2 regions of the Paraburkholderia terricola genome follow, and region 2 is predicted to be linked to the other one. Evidence: predicted binding sites of a transcription regulator. Region 2 holds the regulator's gene; the other holds the start of a gene.
The links. Region 2 encodes HrcA, which represses chaperone genes, less so after heat shock. Its sites were predicted from a motif close to TTAGCACTCNNNNNNNNNGAGTGCTAA; they were not measured.
Positions count from the first base shown of each region.

Region 1: a site for HrcA is predicted at 3,280-3,306, ahead of groES (co-chaperone GroES). Genes of this name have one in related genera too.

Region 1 covers NZ_CP024941.1:720,657-725,797, reverse strand. Annotated here, with positions in the region: gene CUJ90_RS03155 (hypothetical protein) at 121-432, shown strand; gene cysC (adenylyl-sulfate kinase) at 452-1,081, shown strand; gene groL (chaperonin GroEL) at 1,230-2,864, opposite strand; gene groES (co-chaperone GroES) at 2,917-3,207, opposite strand; gene CUJ90_RS33720 (GGDEF domain-containing protein) at 4,152-4,400, shown strand; gene CUJ90_RS33715 (diguanylate cyclase) at 4,462-4,764, shown strand; gene CUJ90_RS03125 (SRPBCC family protein) at 4,807-5,141, opposite strand, start outside.
Region 2 covers NZ_CP024941.1:569,641-574,781, forward strand. Annotated here, with positions in the region: gene glnE (bifunctional [glutamate--ammonia ligase]-adenylyl-L-tyrosine phosphorylase/[glutamate--ammonia-ligase] adenylyltransferase) at 1-239, shown strand, start outside; gene recN (DNA repair protein RecN) at 316-1,986, opposite strand; gene CUJ90_RS02510 (NAD kinase) at 2,060-2,962, opposite strand; gene hrcA (heat-inducible transcriptional repressor HrcA) at 3,347-4,366, shown strand; gene hemH (ferrochelatase) at 4,542-5,141, shown strand, end outside.

The DNA.
Region 1 (5,141 bases), 150 kb from region 2:
GGCAAAGGTCGATTCCTCCACTTCGAATGCGATCGACAAGGGCGGAAAAGCTGCCGCGCAAGGCGTCGAGCAACGCGTATTGGCGGCGGCCAGCACGCATATCGCATTCACAGAAGCCCGATGAGCACCGCCAATTACCACATTGTCCTGCCGCTCGTTTTCGAAACAAACAGGACCAGCGGTTCACAAAAAAGCGCAAGCCGTTTGAGCGGAGAGGCCAAAACGGAATTCGTTGAAGACAATAGCTTCGATTACGAACTCTTTGTTCATGCCAACTCGGAAATCGAAAAGCGTGCACTCGAATCGGGCAGCAATTTCTCGAAAGATCGGCAATGGGTTCAGCGTGTTGTCGCCCGAATAAATGAACCCGAGAACTCACCGGAGCGCCTGAGCAACGCGGGAATCCGGCGCCAACGATGGCACCACGCCTGAGCGCCAGGGGAGCATGACAATGGGAAAGTCTCACGCTTTCGTGCAACGTTGCCATGGTGCGATTACCGCTGAGGACAGAATCCGGATGTTCCGCCAAAGGCCGGTCACCATCTGGCTCACCGGTCTTTCAGGTGCAGGCAAGTCGACCATCGCGTTCGCGCTCGAACAACAGCTCGTGTCACTCGGACATGCGTGCTATGTGCTCGACGGCGACAATATCCGTCACGGCTTGGCGCGCGACCTCAGCTTCGAAAAGGAAGATCGGCGCGAGAACATTCGCAGAGTCGCACACGTCGCACAGTTGATGAACGACGCCGGTCTCATTGTCATCACGGCGCTCATTTCTCCCATGCGTGAAGACCGGGCCATGGCGCGCGAAATCATTGGGGCGGGCACATTCATCGAGACCCATCTTTCCGCGCCGGTCGACACGTGCGCTCGCCGTGATCCGAAAGGCCTCTATGCGAAAGCCAGGGCGGGAGAGATTCCTTCGTTTACCGGTGTATCGGCACCCTATGAAGCCCCGGTCGAGCCCGAGCTGCGGATCGATACCGCAACATTGACGCCGGATCAAAGCGTGGCGAAGATATTCGACTATTTGCGCGAGAACGCTCTCGCCCTGAAGCTCGCCCGCGAAGCGGCCTCGTGATACCGGGGGTGCCCGCGCGCGCGCCGCCTGCTCCCAAGAAAAAACCCGCAAAGCTAAATGCCTTGCGGGTTTTTCGTTGGAAAGCACGCCTCGCGGCGCGCTTTCCCATGCATTCCCAAGCGAGCCTCGTAACGAGGCCCACGCGGAATTACATGTCCATGCCCATGCCGCCCGGCATTCCGCCGCCGCCCATCGGAGCGTCTTCCTTCGGCAGTTCGCACACAGCTGCGTCGGTCGTCAGCAGGAGACCTGCAACCGATGCTGCGTTTTGCAGCGCGGTGCGCGTCACCTTCGTCGGGTCCACGACACCTGCGTCAACCAGGTCGACGTACTCGCCGGTTGCCGCGTTGTAGCCGTAGTTGCCCTTACCGGCAGCAACAGCCGCCACCACGACGCTGGCTTCTTCGCCGCCGTTCGTGACGATCTGGCGCAGCGGCTCTTCCATCGCGCGCAGCACGATCTTGATACCTGCGTCCTGATCGGCGTTGGCGCCCTTCAGACCTGCGATTGCCGTGCGTGCGCGGATCAGCGCGACGCCGCCGCCGGCCACGATGCCTTCTTCCACAGCTGCGCGCGTTGCGTGCAGTGCGTCTTCGACACGCGCCTTCTTTTCCTTCATTTCGACTTCGGTCGCAGCGCCAACCTTGATCACTGCAACGCCGCCTGCCAGCTTGGCAACGCGTTCCTGCAGCTTTTCACGGTCGTAGTCCGACGTAGCTTCTTCGATTTGCGTGCGAACCTGCTTCACACGTGCTTCGATGTTTGCAGCTTCGCCAGCGCCGTCGATGATCGTGGTGTTTTCCTTGCCCACTTCGATGCGCTTTGCTTGACCCAGTTCGGCCAGCGTTGCCTTCTCGAGCGTCAGGCCGGTTTCTTCCGCGATGACTTGGCCGCCAGTCAGGATCGCGATGTCTTCCAGCATGGCTTTACGGCGATCGCCGAAGCCCGGAGCCTTCACGGCAACCGTCTTCAGAATGCCGCGGATGTTGTTCACCACCAGCGTGGCCAGCGCTTCGCCTTCGACGTCTTCAGCGATGATCAGCAGCGGACGGCCTGCCTTTGCGACTTGTTCCAGCACCGGCAGCAGATCGCGGATGTTCGAAACCTTCTTGTCGTGCAACAGCACGAACGGGTTTTCGAGCACGGCAACTTGCTTGTCCGGGTTGTTGATGAAGTACGGCGACAGGTAGCCGCGGTCGAATTGCATACCTTCGACGACGTCCAGTTCGTCTTGCAACGACTTGCCGTCTTCAACGGTGATGACGCCTTCCTTGCCGACCTTGTCCATCGCTTCAGCGATACGGTCGCCGATCGACGAATCGCTGTTCGCCGAGATCGCGCCAACCTGAGCGATTTCCTTGTTGGTCGTGCACGGCTTGCTGATCTTGCGCAGTTCTTCGATCGCGGCGGTCACGGCCTTGTCGATACCGCGCTTCAGGTCCATCGGATTCATGCCCGATGCGACGTACTTCATGCCTTCGCGGACGATCGACTGAGCCAGGACCGTTGCGGTCGTGGTACCGTCACCGGCGTTGTCGCTGGTCTTGGAAGCGACTTCCTTGACCATTTGCGCGCCCATGTTCTGAAGCTTGTCTTTCAGTTCGATCTCTTTCGCGACCGAAACGCCATCTTTCGTGACCGTCGGGCCGCCGAAGCTGCGCTCGAGGACAACGTTGCGGCCCTTCGGACCCAACGTGACCTTCACAGCGTTCGCGAGGATATTCACGCCTTCAACCATCTTGGCACGGGCGGAATCACCGAATACGACGTCTTTAGCTGCCATCTTCTAACTCCTTGAATTCTTGGGATATAACCGGGGAAGTAGCGACTTGCGCCTACTTCTGCACCACGGCCATGATGTCTTCTTCGCGCATGACGAGCAGTTCGTTGCCGTCGACCTTGACGGTCTGGCCTGCGTACTTGCCGAACAGAACGCGGTCACCCACCTTCACGTCGAGCGCAATGGATGCGCCCTTGTCGTCACGCTTGCCCGGGCCGACTGCCAGGATTTCGCCTTGATCCGGCTTTTCCGCTGCGGCTTCGGGGATCACGATGCCCGACGCGGTCTTGGTTTCTTGATCCAGACGTTTGACGATCACGCGATCATGCAAAGGACGAAGGTTCATACATACTCCTCTCTTGATTGAGACTGAAGAACGCTGAGAAAACCCGGCTGGCCGAGCCAACCGGCGATGTTGTTAGCACTCTCGTGCAGCGAGTGCTAATTATATGGACGGGTGGTGACAAATTCAAGAAGGGATGCGGCGATTGTCGAAATCCGCTTACCTTTGCGCTTTGTTTGCTTCGGTTCGAACCTTGCATTGCAGCAAAAATCGGCGTCTCATTCGAATAATGTTATTTCGCAACAAGTACTTATACGGTTTCTCGCGTATCGCTAGGCGTCACCGGTTCAGGCGCGGACCGCCATCCTGAGAATCAGCGCGCCGCAATTCGATGCGCAAGCATCCTGGCAGGGAAAACCCTATCAAGACCGGTAGCCAGAAATATTTGTCGGCCTTCATGCAGCTTCGACGAAGCGGCCGCGGGGCGTGCTGATCATGTATTCCGCTGCACATGCGCATTGGTGAACTCGCGACGCGGACACAAGGCCTCTCTCGAAGCGCGTGGACGTCAAGACGTGCGGTCGGATGCCGATGGACTCGCCATGCGTTCGCGGCTATGGCGAATTTCTCTCCGAAGAAAATGCCTCGCTACAAGGTGCTTCCACGCTGTCTGCGGGGATAGTTGACCTTGAATAAACCATCTCTGGCGCGCGATTGCCTTCGTGGTGATTGCGTGCCTGTCTCTCGTTGCGCTTGATGGCTCGCGAAGTTGAAGTGCATGGGCAGTCGAGCGACAGCACGCTAACCTTGGTCCGCGCATTGGCGCCCGCGTGATAAGCAGATCAAGGTGGGTTATTCCCGTTTCGAGGAGAATCGCAGAATGGCGTCATGCGGCTGAACAACTACCGCAGCCACCCGCACTGTCCTTTGTAGCAGTTGCGTTGTCCAAAGACGAGATTTTGCATGAGTACTGGCGCCACACAATCTGGGCATTCCGCTGACGTGCTTTGCCTCGTCATTGTGGTGCGATTGTTCGTCTGGCATCTAATCCGCCAAATCGAACTCTTGATCGACTTGGATTACAAGACGGCCTGACTTGGCTCGCAAATCACCGCCAATTCGATATCGCATTGCATGGCGAATTCAGTCGCGCCATGCGTCACGTGAATGCTCTTGCACTGATCATGCTGGATGTCGATTGCTTCGAGCGATACCACGACATCCAGGGACACGCAGCGGGCGATGACCGCCTGTGAACGATTGGCCATTTCATCAGAGATCTGATAGCCCGACGTTCTGGAGAGTTGGCCACACGCTATGGGAGAGGAGATTGCAGCGCTTCTTCCGTATACCGATGTAGCCCATGCCGCAGCAATCGCGGACACTATCCGCAGCGCTATCCGTAGCCTGAAAATTGAACATTCAGGCAACCGAACCGGCTTCGTCACGATAAGCGCAGATGTTGACGAGCGGATGCCGATGCGAAGTGTGGGTGAGCCCGTGGAGCTAATACTCGCTGCCGACAAGGCTTTGCGTGAGGCAAAGCGCAAAGGACGAAATCGAACGCGTGGCGCCACGGGTGACTTTCCGTCATCGGCTACGGCCTTACATCGTCACTGAGCGCCTCGAGTGCAAAGCGTTCAATCCATTGCCACGCTGGCTTCATCCATGCTCGACGCCAAGCAGCCGCCGCGCCAGCGCCGCGCCGCCTTCGCGCATCACTGCGTCATGGTTCCATTGGAAAACCGGTCGCAATAAAGGCGCCAATGCATTCATCCATGCGCGGTTCGTACGGACGCACCAGTCATAGCGGACCACGGTAAGATCGCGTCCGTCAGTCGAAAAGCTCCACCGGCCGACGCCTTCGACGTCGCCACTGGCTTCCCCTTCCAGCGCTACCAAGGGTTCGACGCGCGTCACTCGCATGTCGAACACGAGACGATAGGGCAACCGGCCTTTCCACGTATAGCGTTGTACGGCGCCCACGCCCTGATCGG
Region 2 (5,141 bases):
CGGCGAGCGATCCCGCGCTGATCCGCAACACCGGCAACATCGCGCTGCTGCGCGAAGTGTCGGGCCTTGGCTTGATGAGCGAGGCGGAAGCGGAGACGGTCGGCGCGGCTTATCGCACTTACCGCAAGTTGCAGCACAAGCTGCGGCTGGACGGGATGGAGAAGGCGCGGGTCGATCCGGCGTTGGTTGCCGCCGAACGGAAGGCGGTGCTGGCGCTGTGGAAGCGGGTGTTCGGGTGAGGGGTAAGGCGCTGCGTTGGCTGGGGGGGCGCGGTTCGGTGCGCCGCTGCGATTCCCCTGTCCTCGCACAATTACGCTACGCCGCCAGCATTTCCTTCGCGTGCTTGCGGGTGGTCGCGGTGATTTCCAGGCCGCCAAGCATGCGCGCGACTTCTTCCACGCGGCTCGCCTTGTCGAGCGAGATCACGCTGCTGACCGTGCCGCCCTTGCCGTTGCCCGCCTTCGCCACCTGGAAATGATGGTCGCCGCGTGCCGCGACCTGCGGCAAGTGCGTCACGCACAACACCTGGCGCGCTTGCCCGAGTTGATGCAGCAAACGCCCGACCACTTCGGCGACGCCGCCGCCGATTCCGGTATCCACTTCGTCGAAGATCAGCGTGGGCGTCGGGCTGGCGGCGCTCGCGATCACCGCCAGCGCGAGGCTGATGCGCGCCAGTTCGCCGCCTGAGGCAACCTTCGCGAGCGGCCGCAGCGGCACGCCGGCATGACCGGCGACGCGGAACTCCACCTGCTCGAGTCCATGTGCGCCGCCTTCGGGTAGCGGCACCAGCGCCACCTCGAAGCTGCCGCCTTTCATCGACAGTTCCTGCATGCCGGTGGTGACCGCCGCGCCGAGCGCCTTGCCGGCTTTGGCGCGCGCTTTCGACAGTTTTTTCGCTTCGGCCAGGAAGGCTTCGCGGGCCTGGGCTTCGGCGGCGTGCAGGCTATCGAGATCGGCGGCGGCGTCGAGCGCGGCCAGTTGCGCGCGGCGCGCTTCGTGTTCCTCGGGCAGCGTTTCGGGCTGCAAGCGGAATTTGCGCGCGGCCGAATGCAATGCGTCCAGACGCTTTTCGACTTGCGCGAGACGGTCCGGGTCGAGTTCGAGCTTTTGCGCGTAATGACTGAGCGAATACGCCGCTTCCTGCAACTGGATCTCGGCCGGCTCGAGCGCGGCCAGCACGTCGTTCAGCGCCGGATCGATCTCGGCCAGGTCGCGCATCTTCGAGATGATCGACGCAAGGTGCGTGATCATCGCCTCGTCCGATTCGGACAGCGCGGCGAGCGCGCCTTGCACGCCGTCGATCAGATTGGCCGAATGCGACAGCCGCCGATGCTCGCTGTTGACCTCCTCCCATTCGCCCGGCTGGGGTGCGAGCTTGTCCAGTTCGGCGAGCTGCCATGCAAGGCGCTCGCGCTCCAGTTGCAACTCGCGGTCGCGCGTTTGCGCGTGCTCGACTGCCTGAACCTTTTCGCGCCACGTGCGCCACGCCCGCGTTACCGACGCGGCGGTCTCGGTCAAACCCGCGTGCGTGTCGAACAGTTCGCGTTGCGCGTCCGGCCGCATCAGCAATTGATGCGCGTGCTGACCGTGGATATCCACCAGCATTTCGCCGACTTCGCGCAGTTGCGCCAGCGTCGCCGCCGTGCCGTTGATGAACGCCCGCGAGCGGCCATTCGCGTCCACCACGCGCCGCAGCATCACCGTGCCGCCGTGTTGGCCGTCGTCGGCGGTGGCCCCGAGCGCCTGCTCGTCGAGCCACTGCTCGACTTGCGCATGCGTCTCGAACTCGGCGGTGATGTCGGCGCGGCTCTCGCCGGTGCGCACCACGCTCGCATCGGCGCGCGCGCCAAGCGCGAGCGCCAGCGCGTCGATCAGGATCGACTTGCCGGCGCCGGTTTCGCCGGAGAAAACGGTAAAGCCGCTGTCGAATTCGAGATCGAGCGCGGCGACGATGACGAAGTCGCGTATCGAGAGATGGCGAAGCATGGAGGTCGTCTGGTGAGCGTGAGATTCAGGGTTCGGCAGCGGCGGCGTTCGCGTTCCAGTGATTGCCGGCCGCTCAGGGTTTGTCGTCTTCTTCGTGTGACGGGTATTCGTTCCAGTGCAGCTTCTTTCGCAGCGTCGCGTAATGGCTGTAGCCGACCGGATGCAGAATCGGCACGGTATGGCGCGAGCGGCGCACTTCGATCGTGTCGCTCAGTTCGAGCGAGGTGAACGACTGCATGTCGAAATTGACGTTCACTTCGCGGCCCGAGACGATCTGAATGCTCACCTTTGAATCGTCCGGCAGCACGATCGGCCGGTTCGACAGCGCGTGCGGCGCGATCGGCACCAGCACGATGCCCTGCAACTGCGGATGCAGGATCGGCCCTTGTGAAGAAAGCGCGTAAGCGGTCGAGCCGGTCGGCGTGGCGACGATCAGGCCGTCGGAACGCTGGTTGTACATGAAGCGCCCGTCCACCGAGACATGCAGTTCCGCCATGCCCGAGAAGCCGCTGCGGTTCACCACCACGTCGTTGAAGGCCAGCGCGTGATAGATCGGGTTGCCGCCGCGCATGATGCGCGCTTCGAGCAGCATGCGTTCCTCGCGCTCGAAGTTGCCGCACAGCATTTGCGGCACGGTCTCGCGCATGTCGGAGATCGGAATGTCGGTAATGAAGCCGAGCCGCCCGTGGTTGATGCCGATCAACGGCGTGCGGTAAGGCGCGAGCTGACGGCCGATGCCGAGCATGGTGCCGTCGCCGCCCAGCACCACGGCGACGTCGGCGCGCGCGCCGATCTCGGCGGGACGCAACGCCGGGTAGTCGGTGATGCCGATTTCAGCGGCCGTCTCGGCTTCGAACACGACGTCGAAGCCGCGCTTCGCGATGCACGCGGCGAGCTCGGTCAGCGGCTCGCCGATGCCCGGCGTGTTGTTGCGCCCGACGAGCGCAACGGTCTTGAACTGGCTGGTTACTTGCATGCCGGCATTACACCATAGGTGGGGCCTGAAAAGAACCGCAGACAGACCCGGTGGCGGGCCGGCTGGAGCGGGCTGTCAGCGTATCGCGCGATTGTCGTTAGAATGGTGAAGCCTTGATGACATGCGCGCCGGGTAAAGTGCGGCGGCGCGCTGCCGTCGGATTCGTCGGACTGGCGGCCGGCGAGGCGCTGTACCGAGCGATGGACTTCGCGCCGCCACTGGATCGCGCGGGCGCAAGAACGCTGGACGAAGCGCCGAACCGCGGGCTGGCACGCGCGCCGCAGCGAATGCGAAACGCCGTCCCGCCGGCTTGCGGCGCGGCCGTTAGGGGCGGGCGCCGTTAGCGCTCGCGGTAGCGCTGTCATTGAGCTAAAATTTTCCGTCATGCTAGATCCTCGCGCACAAACCCTCCTCAAAACGCTGATCGAGCGCTACATCGCCGAAGGTCAGCCGGTCGGCTCGCGCACGTTGTCACGCTATTCCGGCCTCGAACTGAGTCCGGCCACGATCCGCAACGTGATGTCCGATCTCGAGGACCTGGGGCTCGTGATCAGTCCGCATACGTCGGCGGGCCGCATTCCTACTCCGCGCGGCTACCGGCTCTTCGTGGATACGATGCTGACGGTGGAATCCGCCGCGGACGAAGAAGCCGTGATGCGTACCGTCAAGACTACGCTGCAGGCGGGCGAACCGCAGAAAATCGTCGCCGCGGCGGCGAGCGTGCTCTCCAATCTGTCGCAGTTCGCCGGCGTGGTGCTCACACCGCGGCGCAGCCATGTGTTCAAGCAGATCGAATTCATGCGCCTGTCCGACAAGCGCATCCTGCTCATCATCGTGACGCCGGAAGGCGACGTGCAGAACCGCATCATGGCCACCCAGCGCGACTTCTCGCCGTCGCAACTGGTTGAAGCCTCGAATTACATCAACGCGCACTTCGCTGGCCTGTCGTTCGACGAGGTGCGCCGCCGCCTGCGTGAGGAAATCGACGAACTGCGCGGCGACATGACCACGCTGATGCACGCCGCCGTCACCGCCAGCACGGACGAAGCCGACACCGGCGAGACCGTGCTGATTTCCGGCGAGCGCAACCTGCTGGAAGTCGCCGATCTGTCCTCGGACATGGCGCGCTTGCGCAAGCTGTTCGATGTGTTCGACCAAAAGACGAGTCTCCTTCAATTGCTCGACGTGTCGAGCCATGCGGCGGGTGTGCAGATTTTCATCGGCGGCGAGTCGAACCTGGTGCCGATCGAGGAAATGAGCGTCGTCACCGCGCCCTACGAGGTGAACGGCAAGATCGTCGGCACGCTCGGCGTCATCGGGCCGACCCGCATGGCCTACAACCGCGTGATCCCGATCGTGGATATCACGGCGCGTCTGCTTTCCCTCACCCTCAGCCAGCAGTAACACGGCCGCCCATCGCGGCCGCGGAGGTTCGTGCCGCACATGATGCGCGACGGCGCCCGGCTTGCCAATTGGCCGAATGGCCAGGGGTCTCCGGCGGACCTCGCCGGGAACCGCGCCGCTATAATGAATCCCACCTGAACCGACTTTCCGCCCAAAGCGGTTACCCCTCCTGCCTATGCGCTTCGACCTCGAGCGGCCTTCACAGAACGCCACGTCACATCGTGTCGCCGTGCTGCTGATCAATCTCGGCACGCCGGACGCGCCGACGCCGCGCGCGGTCCGCCGCTATCTGGCGCAGTTCCTGTCCGATCCCCGCGTGGTCGAGATTCCCGCCTTGCTCTGGCAGGTGATTCTGCGTCTGCTGATCTTGCCGTTGCGCGGCCGGGCGTCGGCGAAGAAATACGCGGCGGTCTGGATGCCCGAGGGCTCGCCGTTGCGCGTGCATACGGAGAAGCAGGTGGAGGCGTTGCGCCATCTGTTGCAATTGAACGATTACACGGTGCTGGTCGACTACGCGATGCGTTACGGCACGCCCGGCATTCCGGCCATGCTGAACCAGTTGAAGCTGGCGGGCGCCGAGCGCGTGCTGCTCATGCCCATGTATCCGCAATACTCGTCGTCCACCACGGCCACCGCGTTCGACGATGCTTTTTCGGCTCTCAAGCGCATGCGCAACCAGCCGGAAATCCGCACGGTGCGGCATTACGCCGACCATCCGGCCTATATTGCCGCCCTCGCCGCGCAGGTGCGTCAATACTGGCATCAGCATGGCCGG